3 regions of the Streptomyces alboniger genome follow, and region 3 is predicted to be linked to each of the others. Evidence: riboswitches for the same ligand, from Rfam matches in the RefSeq annotation. Region 3 holds a riboswitch; each other region holds the start of a gene.
The links. A riboswitch is a leader RNA that binds a small molecule or an ion and turns the genes downstream of it on or off. The one in region 3 is predicted to bind cyclic di-AMP.
Positions count from the first base shown of each region.

Region 1: it holds a riboswitch for cyclic di-AMP, as region 3 does, so the genes downstream of both, CP975_RS16650 (M23 family metallopeptidase) here and CP975_RS21400 (C40 family peptidase) in region 3, are expected to answer to the same signal.
Region 2: it holds a riboswitch for cyclic di-AMP, as region 3 does, so the genes downstream of both, CP975_RS26905 (M23 family metallopeptidase) here and CP975_RS21400 (C40 family peptidase) in region 3, are expected to answer to the same signal.

Region 1 is NZ_CP023695.1:3,765,818-3,771,177, reverse strand. It holds gene CP975_RS16665 (MFS transporter) at 1-1,144, shown strand, start outside; tRNA gene CP975_RS16660 (tRNA-Met) at 1,237-1,310, shown strand; gene CP975_RS16655 (PP2C family protein-serine/threonine phosphatase) at 1,487-2,635, shown strand; cyclic di-AMP (ydaO/yuaA leader) riboswitch at 2,810-2,957, shown strand; gene CP975_RS16650 (M23 family metallopeptidase) at 2,969-4,045, shown strand; gene CP975_RS16645 (aldo/keto reductase) at 4,112-5,056, shown strand; gene CP975_RS16640 (PrsW family intramembrane metalloprotease) at 5,063-5,360, opposite strand, start outside.
Region 2 is NZ_CP023695.1:6,025,709-6,031,068, forward strand. It holds gene CP975_RS26895 (M16 family metallopeptidase) at 1-591, shown strand, start outside; gene CP975_RS26900 (M16 family metallopeptidase) at 588-1,973, shown strand; cyclic di-AMP (ydaO/yuaA leader) riboswitch at 2,169-2,330, shown strand; gene CP975_RS26905 (M23 family metallopeptidase) at 2,344-3,147, shown strand; gene CP975_RS26910 (GntR family transcriptional regulator) at 3,355-4,062, shown strand; gene CP975_RS26915 (HPr family phosphocarrier protein) at 4,264-4,545, opposite strand; gene CP975_RS26920 (bifunctional acetate--CoA ligase family protein/GNAT family N-acetyltransferase) at 4,679-5,360, shown strand, end outside.
Region 3 is NZ_CP023695.1:4,759,677-4,765,036, reverse strand. It holds gene pcrA (DNA helicase PcrA) at 1-2,036, opposite strand, end outside; cyclic di-AMP (ydaO/yuaA leader) riboswitch at 2,280-2,435, shown strand; gene CP975_RS21400 (C40 family peptidase) at 2,444-3,661, shown strand; gene CP975_RS21395 (hypothetical protein) at 3,759-4,112, opposite strand; gene CP975_RS21390 (C40 family peptidase) at 4,455-5,360, shown strand, end outside.

The DNA.
Region 1 (5,360 bases), 990 kb from region 3:
CGACGACGAGGAGCGGCGCAAGGCGATCAGTGCCTGGAGCGCGGTGGCCGTGGTCGGTCTGGTCGGCGGGCCCGTGCTCGGCGGTGTGCTGATCGCCCACTTCTGGTGGGGTGCCGTCTTCCTGATGAACGTCCCGATCGCCCTCCTCGCCATCGTCGCCGCCCTCGTCCTCATGCCGGAGTCCAAGGGCCCCGCCCGCAAGGCCGACCCGCTCGGCATGATCCTCTCGATGGTCGGGATGACCGCGCTGGTGTGGACGATCATCGAGTCCGCCAAGGCCGGGCTCGACGACACGAGTACGCAGGTCTCCCTCGGCGTCGCCGTCCTCGCCCTGGCCGCCTTCGGGATCTGGGAGGTCCGCTGCGACTCGCCGATGGTCCCGCTCGGCCTCTTCCGCAACCGTGTCTTCAGCGGCGCCAGCTTCTCCCTCGTCCTGCTGACCTTCGCCAACGGCGGGCTGATGCTGGTCCTGACCCAGTACCTCCAGTTCGTACTCGGCTACACGCCCGCCGAGACCGGCCTCGCCTTCGCCCCGATGGCCGTCGCCACCCTGCTCTTCAACGGCATCGGCGCCACCCTCGGCAACAAGATCGGCAACCGGCCCATGACCGCCCTCGGCCTGGCCGTCATCGCCGCCGGGTTCGGGGCGCTCGCCTCGCTGCCCTCGGACGCCGAGTTCTGGATGCTCGCCGCGGCCATGGTCCTGATCGGCATCGGAGGCGGCCTGGCGATGCCGGCCGCGACCGCCGCGCTGATGAGCGCGGTGCCCGCCGAGCACGCCGGGGTCGGCTCCGCACTCAACGACACCGTCCAGCAGGCCGGCGCGGCCCTCGGCGTCGCCGTCCTCGGCACGGTCCTCTCCCGCACCTACACCGACGCGATGCCCGACTCCGCCCCCGCCGACGCGAGCCACTCCGTCTCCGACGCGCTCGCCCTCGCCGCGTCCACCGGCGACAACGCCCTCGCCACGGCCGCCCGCGAGGCCTTCACCGAGGCGATGTCCGCCAGCTTCTGGGCCGGCGCCGCGGGCGTCCTGGCCGCCGCCGCCCTCGCCGTCCTCCTCATCAGGGACCGCAAGGAGGCCACCCCGGAGGAGACCGAGACCGAAGCGGCGCGCAGCGGTGAGCTGACCACGGCGGCTTAGACGCCCGTCGGGCCCGGGTGGCCCCGCTCAGCGGGGCCCTCGGGCATTGGTTCGCACCACCCCTCCGGATGGCGTACAGTTGTGTTTACCGACGCGGGGTGGAGCAGCTCGGTAGCTCGCTGGGCTCATAACCCAGAGGTCGCAGGTTCAAATCCTGTCCCCGCTACTGAAGACCCAGGGCCGGAAGCGTTCATCGCTTCCGGCCCTGGGTGTTTTCCGGCTCCGTGTGCCGGGGCAGGACGTGCGTAACCCGCTCGGCCCACACCAGGTCGCCCCCGCACCCCGCTCCGGGAAGCCTGAGTGCAGCGCGGTGATGGGCGCGGACTCGGCGGGAGACAAGCGGTGGGGCAGCGTGGAGGAACCGGCGGTGGGACCCGCGGAACCACCGCGCACGAGCGGGCCTTCGTCCGCGCCCTGCCCCTCCTGCTCCTGACCGTCGGCATCGTGTACGACGCCTCGACCCCGGCCGAGTTCACCGCCGCCCCGCTCTTCACGGCCGCCCCGCTGATCGCGGCTCCCTTCTACTCGCTGCTCAACACCGTCCTCACGGGCATCACGGCCTCCGTCTCCGTCCTGGTGCTGCACTACGGCAACACCAACACCAGCCATGTCGAGGCCGTCACCGAACTGGTCACCGTGGCGACCGTCGCCGCCCTCGCGATCGTCATCAACGGCGTCATCCATCGCGGCAACGACCGTCTCGCCACCGCCCGCTCCATCGCCGAGGCCACCCAGCGGGCCGTCCTGCCGCAGCCGGACCCCCGCATCGGCGGGCTCGACATCGCGGCGCGGTACGAGGCCGCGCAGGCCGACGCGTTCATCGGCGGCGATCTGTACGCCGTACAGGACACCCCGCACGGCGTACGGCTCGTCGTCGGTGACGTACGGGGGAAGGGCATGGGCGCGGTGGCGGCCGTCGCCGTCGTCATCGGCGCGTTCCGGGAGGCCGCCGAGCAGGAGGCCACTCTGGAGGCCGTGGCGGAGCGCCTGGAGCGGGCGCTCGCGCGTGAGGGCACCCGGCGGGACGGGCTCGACGCCTTCGAGGGGTTCACCACCGCCGTCCTCGCGGAGATCCGGCACGGCGAAGGGCTCGTACGGCTGGTCAACCGAGGGCACCCGGCGCCCCTGCTGCTGCGCGGCGACGGGCGGCTGTGTGTGCTCTCCGCGAGCGAGCCCGCGCTGCCGCTCGGCATGGGTGAGCTGGGGTTCTGGCCGGACCGGGCGGACGAGTCGGAGTTCCCGCCCGGCGCGATGCTGCTCTTCTACACGGACGGCCTCTCGGAGGCGCGGGACGCAGCGGGGGAGTTCTACGATCCCGCGACCCGGCTCGGCGGGCGGATCTTCCCCGGCCGCGAGGGGCCGCACGCGCTGCTCGCCGCGCTCGCGCAGGAGGTGCGGCGGCACACCGGGGGCGCGGCGACGGACGACATGGCGCTGCTCGCGGTGCGGCGGCCGACGGCCGGGGACGCCGAGGTCACCGGCCGTGACTGAAGTGCACCCCTCTGCATAACAAGTGACGTCGTGTCAAGGGAATGTGAAGTTCCGGTGGCGGGTGGGCGGGGGTCCGCGTTAACGATCAACCGGAACAGCTTGGAATACGGACCCACTGTCTATTAACGTTCGATAACGCAGCGCGGTCGTCCCAGCCGTCACTAGAGGCGGCTCCGTGCGCACACGCCTAATCCCGCAAGGGAGCCGGGGAACCACCAACTTGGGGTGAATCGGGCATCTGTGCATCCGTGCCAGATGTTCGTAGGAGACCTTCCTGCTCCGAACCCGTCAGCTAACCCGGTAGGCGAGAAGGAAGGAAAGGAGTGCGCCCCAGTGGCGTCCAACCGGCCTGCCCCCCAAGCCGTGTACGTACCGAACGACGACGAGTTCGGTGGGTACGACCCAGAGACCTGGGAGGAATGGAATCCCACTGAGGAGTCCGTCCGTCCCGTCCGCGGCAGGCACCGTGTGCACAAGAAGGGCGGCGGCGGCCTCGCCCGCAGCTCGACCGTGCTGGGCGTCGGCGTCATCGCCGCCGTCGGCGCGGGCGGCATCGCCACCGCGCAGGACGGCAAGCCCCCCGTCTCCCTATCGATGCCCGACCTGGGCACCGTCACGGACTCGCTGCCGGAGGCCAAGTCCCTTCCGGGCGTGGGCTCCCTGATATCCGACGACGCTCCGGACGCCGCGGGCTCCGACGCCGTCCCCGCCGGCGCCCCGCTCACGACCGCCGGTATGACCTCCGCCGACGCGGGGCAGGGCACCTCCGACGCGGGCGAGGCCCTGCGCGCCCGGATCATGCAGCAGGCCGAGAGCCAGCAGGACCAGGCGGACGACGCGGTGCGGACCGCGGCCGAGGAGGCCGCCGCCAAGAAGGCCGCCGAGGAGGCCGCCGCCCAGCAGAAGGAAGCCGAGCGCGAGGCCGACGCCAAGGCCGCCGCGAAGAAGAAGAAGGAGGAGGAGGCCCGCAAGGCCAAGGCCCTGGCCGAGCGCCGCGCCAAGCTCGCGAGAAGCTACGCCATCCCCACCTCCTCGTACACCCTGACCTCGCACTTCGGTGACTCGGGCTCGATGTGGTCCTCCGGTCAGCACACCGGTCTCGACTTCGCCGCGCCGACGGGTACCCCGCTCAAGGCCGTGCACACCGGCACCGTCAAGGAAGCCGGCTGGGCGGGCGCGTACGGCTACCGCACGGTCCTTGAGCTGTCGGACGGCACCGAGGTCTGGTACTGCCACCAGTCCTCCCTCAACGTGAGCGTCGGGCAGAAGGTCAGCACGGGCGACGTCATCGGCCGCGTCGGCGCGACCGGCAACGTCACCGGGCCCCACCTCCACCTGGAAGTCCGCACCTCCGGCGGCGCCGCCATCGACCCGCTGGCCTGGCTGCGGAGCAAGGGCCTCAACCCCTGAGCGGACTTGACGCTTCTTTGGGCAGGCCTCCGGAATTCGGTTTCCGGCAAGGACGTTGAGGAATGCATGACTCCTCTTCGTACCCTCGGCGCATCCGACCTCGAAGTCTTCCCGCTCGCCCTCGGCGGCAACGTCTTCGGCTGGACCGCCGACCGGACCGCGTCCTTCGCCGTCCTCGACGCCTACACCGCGGCGGGCGGCAACTTCATCGACACCGCCGACGCCTACTCGTACTGGGTGGAGGGCAACAAGGGCGGCGAGTCCGAGACCGTCATCGGCGAGTGGCTGGCCGAGCGCGGCAACCGCTCCGATGTCGTCATCGCGACGAAGGCCGGCGCCCACCCCGAGTACCAGGGGCTCGCCGCCGACACCGTCAAGAGGGCCGTCGACGCGTCCCTGCGCCGCCTGGGCACCGACTACATCGACCTCTACTACACCCACTACGACGACCCGTCGGTCCCGGTGGAGGAGATCATCGGGGCGCTCGACGAGCTGGTCAGGGCCGGCAAGGTGCGCGCGATCGCCGCCTCCAACATCAGCCCCGAGCGGCTCCAGGAGTCCCTCGACCTCTCCGACCGCGAGGGCCTCGCGCGCTATGTCGCGCTCCAGCCGCACTACAACCTCGTCTCCCGCGACACCTACGAGGGTCCGCTCCAGGCGGTCGCCTCCCGCTCCGGCCTCGCGGCCGTCCCCTACTACGCGCTCGCGTCCGGCTTCCTCACCGGCAAGTACCGCCCCGGCGCGCGGGTCGAGAGCGCGCGCAGCGGACGGGTCGAGGAGTACGTGGGCAGCGAGCGGGGCGACCGTGTCCTCGCCGCGCTCGACACGATCGCGGCGGAGCGCGGCGTCCAGGTCGCGACCGTGGCGCTCGCCTGGCTGGCGGCACAGCCCACCGTGGCGGCACCGATCGCATCCGCACGCACGGTCGAGCAGCTGCCGGCCCTGCTGGCGGTGGCGGACGTGGAACTGACGGAGACGGAGACCGCGGCGCTCACGGCGGCTTCGGCCTAGCGGCGGCTACGAGCGGTAGGGGTTGTACGGGGCTTGGACGTACGGAGCCCCCGCGTACGGGGCCTGGGGGTGACCCGGGTACCCGTACGTGTGCCCGTACCCGTACCCGTACCCGGCGTACGGCATGGGCATGGGCATGGGCATGGGCATGGGGAGCATGACCGGGGCCGTCGCGCGGGCCGCGTAGGCCAGGGCGGGGCGGGCCGGTTCGCGGCGCTCCCAGAGCTTTTCGAGCAGTTCCCGTTCGCGTACGACGAAGTCGGGTCCCGCCCTGCCGCGCCGGCCCCGGTGGCGCAGGAACGCG
Region 2 (5,360 bases), 1.3 Mb from region 3:
GAGGAGGAGGTCCCGGCGCGCGCCCTGATGGCCGCCTACCGCCTCCCCGAGGACGGCACGCGCGCGTGCGACGCGGCCGACCTGGCGCTGACCGTCCTCGGCAGCGGCGACTCCTCCCGGCTCTACAACCGGCTCGTGCGCCGCGACCGTACCGCCGTCGCGGCCGGGTTCGGGCTGCTGCGCCTGGCCGGCGCGCCCTCGCTCGGCTGGTTGGACGTGAAGACCTCCGGCGATGTCGAGGTCCCGGTCATCGAGGCCGCCGTCGACGAGGAACTCGCCCGGTTCGCCGCGGAGGGTCCCACTCCGGAGGAGATGGAGCGCGCCCAGGCACAGCTGGAGCGCGAGTGGCTCGACCGGCTCGGCACGGTCGCGGGCCGCGCGGACGAACTCTGCCGGTACGCGGTCCTGTTCGGCGACCCGCAGCTCGCCCTCACCGCCGTCCAGCGCGTCCTGGACGTCACCGCGGAGGAGGTCCAGGAGGTCGCCAAGGCCCGCCTGCGCCCCGACAACCGCGCGGTCCTCGTGTACGAGCCCGTGACGGCCACCGACGGCGCCGACGAGACCGACGAGGAAGAGGAGGCGGCGAAGTGAGCGAGGCCGCGACGATGCAGTTCCACCCGCAGCCCCAGGCCGGCCAGGCCAAGCCGTGGGCCTTCCCCGCCCCCGAGCGCTCCACCCTGCCCAACGGCCTCACGGTGCTGCGCTGCGACCGCCCCGGCCAGCAGGTCGTCGCCGTCGAGGTCAACCTCGAGGCGCCTTTGGACGCCGAGCCGGAGGGCCTCGACGGCGTCGCCACCATCATGGCGAGGGCCTTCAACGAAGGCACCGACAAGCACTCCGCGGAGGAGTTCGCCGCCGAGCTCGACCGCTGCGGCGCCACGATGGACGCGCACGCCGACCACCCCGGCGTCCGGGTCTCCCTCGAAGTCCCGGTCTCCCGCCTCCCCAAGGCGCTCGGCCTGCTCTCCGACGCCCTGCGCGCCCCCGCCTTCGCGGACAGCGAGATCGAGCGCCTCGTCCGGAACCGCCTGGACGAGATCCCGCACGAGGCCGCCAATCCCGCGCGCCGCGCCGCCAAGGAGCTGTCCAGGCAGCTGTTCCCGGCGACCTCGCGCATCTCCCGCCCCCGCCAGGGCACCGAGGAGACGGTCACCGCCATCGACTCGGCCGCGGTGCGCGCCTTCTACGAGAAGCACGTCCGCCCCGCCACGGCCGCCCTGGTGGTCGTCGGCGACCTCGCGGGCACCGACCTGGACGCCGTCCTCGCGGACACCGTCGGCACCTGGACGGGCGGCACCGCCGAGGCCCGCCCGATGCCGCCGATCACCGCCGACGACACGGGCCGCGTCGTCATCGTGGACCGCCCCGGAGCCGTCCAGACGCAGCTCCTCATCGGCCGCATCGGCCCGGACCGGCACGACAGGATCTGGCCCGCCCAGGTCCTCGGCACGTACTGCCTGGGCGGCACCCTCACCTCCCGCCTGGACCGCGTCCTGCGCGAGGAGAAGGGATACACCTACGGCGTACGGGCGTTCAGCCAGGTCCTGCGCTCCGCCCCGGACGGCACGGGCGCCGCGATGCTCGCCATCAGCGGATCGGTGGACACCGAGTCCACGGGTCCCGCGCTCGACGACCTCTGGAAGGTCCTGCGCACGCTCGCCGCGGAGGGCCTGACCGACGCCGAGCGCGACGTGGCGGTGCAGAACCTGGTGGGCGTTGCCCCGCTCAAGTTCGAGATGGCCTCCTCCGTGGCCGCCACGCTCGCCGACCAGGTCGAGCAGAACCTCCCGGACGACTTCCAGGCGCAGCTCTACCGGCAGTTGGCGGCGACCGGCACCGTGGAGGCCACCGCGGCCGTCGTGAGCGCCTTCCCGGAGGACCACCTGGTGACGGTCCTCGTCGGGGATGCCGCACAGATCGAGGAGCCCGTCAGGGCGCTCGGCATCGGCGAAGTGAGTGTGGTCACGGGCTGAGTGACAGGTAGGACATATCGGGCCCCGGCGACCTTTTCGGCCGTCGGGGTCCCCATATGTCCGAATTCATATGGAGGTTGCCTGTCTGCCGTGTGGCGTGCGCTACAAAACTCGCGTTCTGTTTGTCGATTGACAGACGGCACGTTTAGCGTCAGTCCGTCTGTTCGTCACGCAGTACGTCGCACCCGCGGCACCGGACAGTCATCGCCGAGTCCCCGTACGGCGCGAGCCAGGGGAGCCGGGGACCCACATGTCCCCTGGGGTGAATCGGGCACCTTGCCGTCAGGCGAGGGGCTCGTAGGAGACCTTCCTGCTCCGAACCCGTCAGCTAACCCGGTAGGCGAGAAGGAAGGAAAGGATCAGCCGCTTCATGGCGTTCACCCGTGCCACCGGGAAGCACCGTCGTCCCAGCCGCCTCACCCGCACCACTGCGAACGTCGCGGGTGTCGCCGCGCTCACCACCACCGGCGTCATCGGCGGCATGGCCGCCCCCGCGCTCGCCGCCGCCGACGACGCGGCCCTCGAGCACACCGGACTCACCCAGGCGATATCCGTCGGCGGTTCACTCGCCGAGACGATCGACGCGCAGGCCGCCGCCCAGCGGCAGGCCGCCGACGACGCGGCCGCCGCCAAGCTGGCCGAAGCGGCCGCCAAGAAGAAGGCCGCGGAGGACAAGCGCAAGGCCGAGGCCGAGGCCAAGGTGAAGGCCAAGAAGGAGCGCGAGGCCAAGGAGCGCGCCGCCCGGGAGGCCGAGCGCAAGCGCCTGAACACCTACGTCTCCCCGATCGCCGGCTCGTACGTCTCCACGGGCTACCAGACCGGTGGCGCCATGTGGTCCTCCGGCAGCCACACGGGCGTCGACTTCCACGCCGCGTCCGGCACCACGGTCCACGCCGTCGGCGGCGGCACCGTCGTCGAGGCGGGCTGGGGCGGCGCCTACGGCAACAACGTCGTGATCAAGATGAACGACGGTACGTACACCCAGTACGGCCACATGTCGTCCCTCAGCGTCACCGTCGGCCAGACGGTCACCCCGGGCCAGCAGATAGGCCTCTCGGGCTCCACCGGCAACTCCAGTGGCCCGCACCTCCACTTCGAGGCCCGCACCGGCGCCGACTACGGCTCGGACATCGACCCCGTGGCGTACCTCCGCTCGCACGGCGTCAACGTCTGACCGCCCCGCACTTCACCGAAGGCCCCGGCTCCCCCGAGCCGGGGCCTTCGTCGTTTCCGGACCGCCCGTTTCCCGGCCCGTCCGCCTTTGGCCAAAAGATATCCATGGATTCCGGCCCGCCATCGGAAAATCCGATGCCCTGCAATAGAGTCGCTGAACGAGCGTCGGTCGACCGCGTTTCGCGGGGATTAAGGCGGAGGTCCGGTCATGCGCATTCCCGCGCACTCGGTATGCACGGCCATCCGGGACGACATTGTCTCCGGTGTCTACGAAAGGGGCGGTCGGCTCGCCGAGGAGCTTCTCGCGCGCCGGTACGGCGTCTCGCGCGTCCCTGTGCGCGAGGCCCTGCGCACCCTGGAGGCCGAGGGCTTCGTCGTCACGCGGCGGCACGCGGGCGCCTGTGTCGCCGAGCCCACGGAGCAGGAGGCCGCCGACCTCCTGGAGCTGCGCACGCTGCTCGAACCCCTCGCCGCGGCCCGCGCCGCCCAGCGCCGCACCGACGCGCACCTCAAGGTCCTGCGCGGCCTCGTCCGGCTGGGCCAGCAGCGGTCACGAAAGGGCCAGGGGGAGGATCTGCGCTCGCTGGACGGCTGGTTCCACGAGACGCTCGCCCAGGCATCCGGCAGCCCCGGCCTCATCACGCTGCTCACCCAGCTCCGGCACAAGATCGCCTGGATGTACGTCGTAGAGCCCCCGGCCGCGCCGGTCGAGTCCTGGGCCGAGCACGCGGCGATCGTCGACGCGGTGGCCCGCGGGGACGCAGACCGGGCCAGGGCGCTCACCACGAGCCACGCGGAGCGGGCGAACTCCGCGCACCGATTGCGCCATTCACCACGGGGCGGGCGTGACGCACCGCGGGGTGGCCGCGTGAGGGATATGCAACATGACGTAAACACGGCGGGCTTCCCGAGTTAACGCACATGTCGTATACAAAGAAGGTGCCGAGGAGAGCATCGCCGCGGGAATTTAGGAGCGGCTATTCGTGCTGCCCGAGGCGGCTATTTGTGCTTTCCGAATAAGTCTGCTGCCTTTCTCGGGAAAACGAAGGGCACCCATAAATCGACGAAGGGCCCACCCCGTATTCCAGGGTGGGCCCTTCGAAGGGAACTGCGTGGTTCAGACCGTCTCGGGGAGCTCCTCAAGGCCCTCCGCGACCAGCTTCGCCAGACGGTCGAGGGCGGCGTCCGCACCCTCGGCGTCGGAGGCGAGCACGATCTCCTCGCCGCCCTGGGCGCCCAGGCCGAGCACCGCGAGCATCGAGGCGGCGTTGACCGGGTTGCCGTCGGCCTTGGCGATCGTCACGGGGACGCCGGCGGCCGTGGCCGCGCGGACGAAGATGGAGGCGGGTCGGGCGTGGAGGCCCTCGGCCCAGCCGACGTTGACGCGGCGCTCAGCCATGTGTTGCTGCCCTTCCAGGTGTTTCACACTTGTCTAGACCAGTGTCTCATGCCGTCGCGAGTGCTCCGCCGGCCCGACGGCCCCTCCCAGCCTGCCCCGGTCCAGACGGCCCCGCGACCCGTACCCTGGCCCCATGCAGACCCCGTCGGATCAGCAGGATCGGCACGACTACCCCTCCCACTGGGAAGCCGATGTGGTGCTGCGTGACGGAGGCACCGCCCGGATCAGGCCCATCACCACCGAGGACGCGGACCGCCTGGTCAGCTTCTACGAGCAGGTCTCGGACGAGTCGAAGTACTACCGCTTCTTCGCCCCCTACCCCCGCCTGTCCGCCAAGGACGTGCGCCGCTTCACCCACCACGACCAGGTGGACCGGGTGGGGCTCGCGGCCACGGTGGGCGGTGAGTTCATCGCCACCGTCCGCTACGACCGCATCGACGAGCGCGGCATGGCCGCCAGCGCGCCCGCCGACGAGGCCGAGGTCGCCTTCCTCGTGCAGGACGCCCACCAGGGCCGTGGCGTGGCCTCCACGCTCCTCGAACACATCGCGGCGGTCGCCAGGGAGCGCGGCATCCGGCGCTTCGTGGCCGAGGTCCTGCCCGCCAACACCAAGATGATCAAGGTGTTCACGGACGCCGGCTACCAGCAGAAGCGCAGCTTCGAGGACGGCGTCGTACGCCTGGAGTTCGACCTGGAGCCCACCGACCGCTCGCTCGCCGTGCAGCGCGCCCGCGAGCAGCGTGCCGAGGGGCGCTCCGTGCAGCGGCTGCTGACGCCGCGCTCGGTCGCGGTGATCGGCGTGGGCCGTACCCCCG
Region 3 (5,360 bases):
TCCTTGACCTGGCCGAGGGAGCGCATGTGCGGGAAGACGCCGTCCTCCATGCCGGTCAGGAACACCACGGGGAATTCGAGTCCCTTGGCGGTGTGCAGCGTCATGAGAGTGATGACTCCGGAGCCGTCGTCCTCCTCATCCGGAATCTGGTCGGAGTCGGCGACGAGCGCGACGCGCTCCAGGAAGTCGGAGAGGGTGCCGGCCGGGGCGGGCCCCTCGTCGCCCTCGGCCTGCGCCGCCTGGGCCTGGGCGTACTCCTGCTCGAACTCCAGTGCCACGGCGGCGAGTTCCTGGAGGTTCTCGATGCGGGTCTCGTCCTGCGGGTCGGTCGAGGCCTGCAACTCGGCGAGGTAGCCGGTCCGTTCGAGGACGGCCTCCAGGACGACGGCCGGGCCCGCGCCGGACTCGACGACGGTGCGCAGCTCTTCCATGAGCGTGTTGAACCGCTTGACGGCGTTGGTCGAGCGGGCCGCCATGCCGTACGCCTCGTCGACGCGGCGCAGCGCCTGCGGGAAGGAGATCTTCTCGCGCTGCGAGAGCGCGTCGATCATCGCCTCGGCGCGGTCGCCGATGCCCCTCTTGGGGACGTTGAGGATGCGCCGCAGCGGCACCGCGTCCTCGGGGTTGGCGAGAACGCGCAGGTAGGCCAGCACATCGCGGACCTCCTTGCGCTCGTAGAAGCGGACGCCGCCGACGACCTTGTAGGGCAGGCCGACGCGGATGAAGATCTCTTCGAAGACGCGGGACTGGGCGTTCGTACGGTAGAAGATCGCGACGTCGCCGGCCTTCGCGTCGCCCGCGTCCGTGAGGCGGTCGATCTCGTCGGCGACGAACTGCGCCTCGTCGTGCTCGGTGTCGGCCACGTAGCCGGTGATGCGGGCGCCCGCGCCCTGGTTGGTCCACAGGTTCTTCGGGCGGCGGCTTTCGTTCCGCTCGATGACCGCGTTCGCGGCGGTCAGGATCGTCTGCGTGGAGCGGTAGTTCTGCTCCAGGAGGATCGTCGTCGCGTCGGTGTAGTCCTCCTCGAACTGGAGGATGTTGCGGATGGTGGCGCCGCGGAAGGCGTAGATCGACTGGTCCGCGTCACCCACCACACACAGCTCCGCGGGGTCGTCACCCTCGCCTCCGGAGGGGCCGACCAGCTCGCGCACCAGGGCGTACTGGGCGTGGTTCGTGTCCTGGTACTCGTCGACCATGACGTGCCGGAAGCGGCGGCGGTAGTGCTCGGCGACGTCCGGGAAGGCGCGCAGGAGGTGGACCGTCGTCATGATCAGGTCGTCGAAGTCCAGCGCGTTCGCCTCGCGCAGGCGGGACTGGTACATGGCGTAGGCCTCGGCGAGGGTCTTCTCGAAACCGTCGGCGGCCTGGGCGGCGAAGTCCTCCTCGTCGATCAGCTCGTTCTTCAGGTTCGAGATCTTGGCGCTGAAGGACTTCGGCGGGAACTTCTTCGGGTCGAGGTCCAGGTCGCGGCAGACCAGGGCCATCAGACGCTTGGAGTCCGCGGCGTCGTAGATCGAGAAGGAGGACGTGAAGCCCAGCTTCTTGTACTCGCGCCGCAGGATGCGGACGCAGGCGCTGTGGAAGGTCGATACCCACATCGCGTTGGCCCGGGGGCCGACGAGCTGCTCGACGCGCTCCTTCATCTCGCCCGCGGCCTTGTTCGTGAACGTGATCGCGAGGATCTGGCCGGGGTGGACACCGCGCTCGGCGAGGAGGTACGCGATGCGGTGGGTCAGTACGCGGGTCTTGCCGGAACCGGCGCCGGCGACGATGAGCAGCGGGGAGCCCGCGTGCACGACGGCCGCGCGCTGGTTCTCGTTCAGCCCCTCCAGGAGCGCGGCCGGGTCGATGACCGGGCGCGGGGCTCCGTCGCGGTAGTGCGAGTCCCGGGTCATGGGCACGTCGAACTTCCCGCTGAACAAGTCGTCCGGAACCGGTTCCGGAGCGCTGTCCTCGGGCGGCGGCGGGGGTTCTTCGTCCGCGGCCCGGGAAGGCCGCATGTCCGCCAGGAAGCTGTCATCAAAGAGGCTGCTCATCGCCTCCCGAGTCTAGGCGGCCCCACTGACAACCCGCCCCGGGTTCCGGCCACCCCGGGCCCGTTCACGCCCCGGCCGCACCCGGTCACGCTCCGCCACTCCGCTGCGGGCGCCCGTCCTGACGCTCGTAAAGTCACGAAAATGTATCGGGCATATCGAACATCAACCTTCACACGTGCCACACAGGTTGGTTAGCGTGCTCCGCGGGCCGCACGTCCCCCACCGGCGAACCCCGCCGGGAACGGGTGGCCCCCGCCGAGTCCGACGTGTTCGGAACCGGGGACCCACCGAAAACTTGGGGTGAATCGGTCCCGTACTTCGTACGGGACTGTAGGGCAACCTTCCGGACCACCCGCCCGAACCCGACAGCTAACCCGGTAGGCGGTCTACGGAAGGAGTCGCCTCCCTTGGCGTCGCACCGCAAGCCGCGGGGCCGGTCAGCCGGCATACGCACCACCCCCGCCGTCGGTATCACCACGGCCGCCCTCACGTCCGTGGCGCTCCTGTCGCAGAGCGCGCAGGCAGCACCCGCCGCGCCGACAGCACCCTCCGCGCCGGTGGAGCCCAGCCTCGACGAGGTGAAGAAGAAGGTCGACGACCTCTACCACCAGGCGGGCGTGGCCACCCAGAGGTACAACTCGGCCAAGGAGAAGACCGAGAAGCAGCGCAAGAAGGTCGACCGTCTGCTCGACGGCGTGGCCAGGCGCGCGGACAAGCTGAACGAGGCGCGCCAGGAGCTGGGCTCCTTCGCCGCCGCGCAGTACCGCACCGGCGCCGCCTCCGAGACCGCCACGATGATGCTCGCCAACGACCCTCAGGGCTACTTCGACCAGAACCACCTGGCGGACCGCCTGACCTCCCGGCAGAAGAAGGCCGTCGACGAGTACCAGGCGGAGCAGGCGTCGGCGACGAAGCAGCGTACGAAGGCCGCGAAGAGCCTCAAGACGCTGAGCGAGTCCCGGGACGACCTCAGGACGAGCAAGCGGACCGTCCAGAGGAAGCTGGGCGAGGCGCGCGCACTGCTGTCGGAGCTGACCGCCGAGGAGAAGGCGCGGCTCGCCGCGATCGAGCGGAAGAAGGAGCGGGAGGCCAAGCGGAAGGCCGAGGAGCTGGCCCGCGAGCAGGCCGCGGAGGCGGAGCGCAAGCGCAAGGCGGAAGAGGCGGCGCAGAAGGAGCGGGAGAAGGAGCGGGAGAAGGAGCGGGGAGGGGGCCAGGGCTCCTCCGGGCCGGACACCGGTTCGGGTCCGGGTCCGGGCGCCGAGCCCGGCTCGGGCGCCACGAAGGCCGCGAAGGTCATCGGCTTCGCGGAGGCCCAGATCGGCAAGCCGTACGTCTGGGGCGCCACGGGACCCGACTCCTACGACTGCTCCGGGCTCACCCAGGACGCCTGGAAGGCCGCGGGGATCTCCCTGCCGCGCACCACGTGGGACCAGGTGAAGGTCGGCACGACCGTGAAGACCGCCGATGCCGCCCCCGGCGACCTGGTCTTCTTCTACGACGACATCAGCCATGTGGGGATCTACATCGGCGACGGCAAGATGATCCACGCCCCGAAGCCGGGCGCCAACGTACGCGTCGAGTCGATCTACTACATGCCGATCCACAGCGTGGTGCGCCCGGCGTAACCACAAGAAGCACCCTCTACGACCCTCTACGCGCGCGTGGCCCGCACTCTCCCGGGAGAGTGCGGGCCACGCGCGCGTAGAGGGTCGTCAGCGGGGATCAGGTCCACAGGACGGCGATGAAAATGTTCGCCGTGGTCAGCAGCCCCACCGCACCGAAGACACCCTTGTCCACCTTCTCCTCGTCCCGCTTCACGTAGACCAGCGCGAGGATCACGATCAGCACGGCCATCTTGATGCCGATCTTGAGGTTGTTGACGGCGTTGTCGTCCGCCTGGTTGAGGCCCACCAGGACCACTCCGGTGACGAGCATGGTCAGCGCGCCGTGGAGCATCGCGGGGCTGAAGCGGGCGGCGCCCTGGCCCATCTGCTTCATCTGGGTGAGGAAGCCGCCCAGGAGCGAGGCGATGCCGATGATGTGCAGGCCGACGAAGAGATGGATGAGTACGTCCATGAGGCCGGAGCCTAGCCGGGTCCCCTGCCGCCTGCCGCAGGTGGTCCCTTACCACCCGCCGACGGACAGGTAGGCCGTAATCGCCACATTGGTCATAGTTACGCGTGAACAGGGCTTCGATCGATTGTCGGCACGGACAGACGCAGTCGCCCTTCCGCCCACTGCCGCCCATTACGCACAATCCGTCACCAAGCCGTGACGACCAGGTTTAGCGTCCTCCACCAGGTGACCGGCTCCCCACCGCCGCCCTCCCGGGGCGGCAGTCGGCCACCACCGCCGAGAAACCCGGCGGCGGCCCGCTCCCCCTGTGTGGGCCGCCGCCGGCCAGCGAAGGAGCCCCTCGTGGCAGCGCACCGCAAGCCCAGACAGCGCTCGCTCAGCGGCCGCACGGCCCGCACCGCCGCCACCCTCGCCCTCGCGGGAGCCGCCTCGGCGACCGCCCTCGAAGGCTCGGGACACGCGGACCCACGGCTCAGCCCCGCCGCGGTGAAGGCGAAGGTCGACGCGCTCTACCGCGAGGCGGAGGTCGCCACCGAGAAGTACAACGGCGCGAAGGAGAAGGCCGAGAAGGCCGAGAAGTCGCTCGGTGAGCTGCGCGACGAGGCGGCCCGCAAGCAGGAGAAACTCAACTCCGCCCGTGCCGCGCTGGGTTCATACGCGGCCGCCCAGTACCGCGCGGGCGGCATCGACCCGTCCGTCCAACTCGCGCTCTCCTCGGACCCCGAGCAGTTCCTGGACCGCGCTTCGCTGGCCGACCGGGCCGGCAGCCGCCAGGCCGCGGCCATCGGCGGCGTACGCAGGAAGCTCCAGGAGGTCGACCAAGTGCGCGCCGAGGCCGACGGCCGCCTGTCCACCCTCCGCTCGCGCCAGGCGGAACTGAGGAAGCACAAGAAGACCGTCACCACCAAGCTCGGCGAGGCCAAGCGACTGCTGGCCCAGCTCACCGAGAAGCAGCGTGCGGAGTTCGCGGGCGACGAGGGCGACGAGGGCGACGCCGCCCGCTCGGACACCCGCACCGCCGCCCCCGGCGCCCGCGCCCCTCGGCCGGGCAGCGCGGCGAGGACTCCCAACGCCCGTGCCGCCGCAGCTGTTTCCTACGCGTACAAAGCGATCGGCAGCCCCTACGTGTGGGGCGCGACGGGTCCGAGCGCCTTCGACTGCTCGGGCCTGACGCAGGCCGCCTACCGCTCGGCGGGCGTCTCACTGCCCCGCACCACGTACGCCCAGATCGCCGCGGGCGAGCGCGTG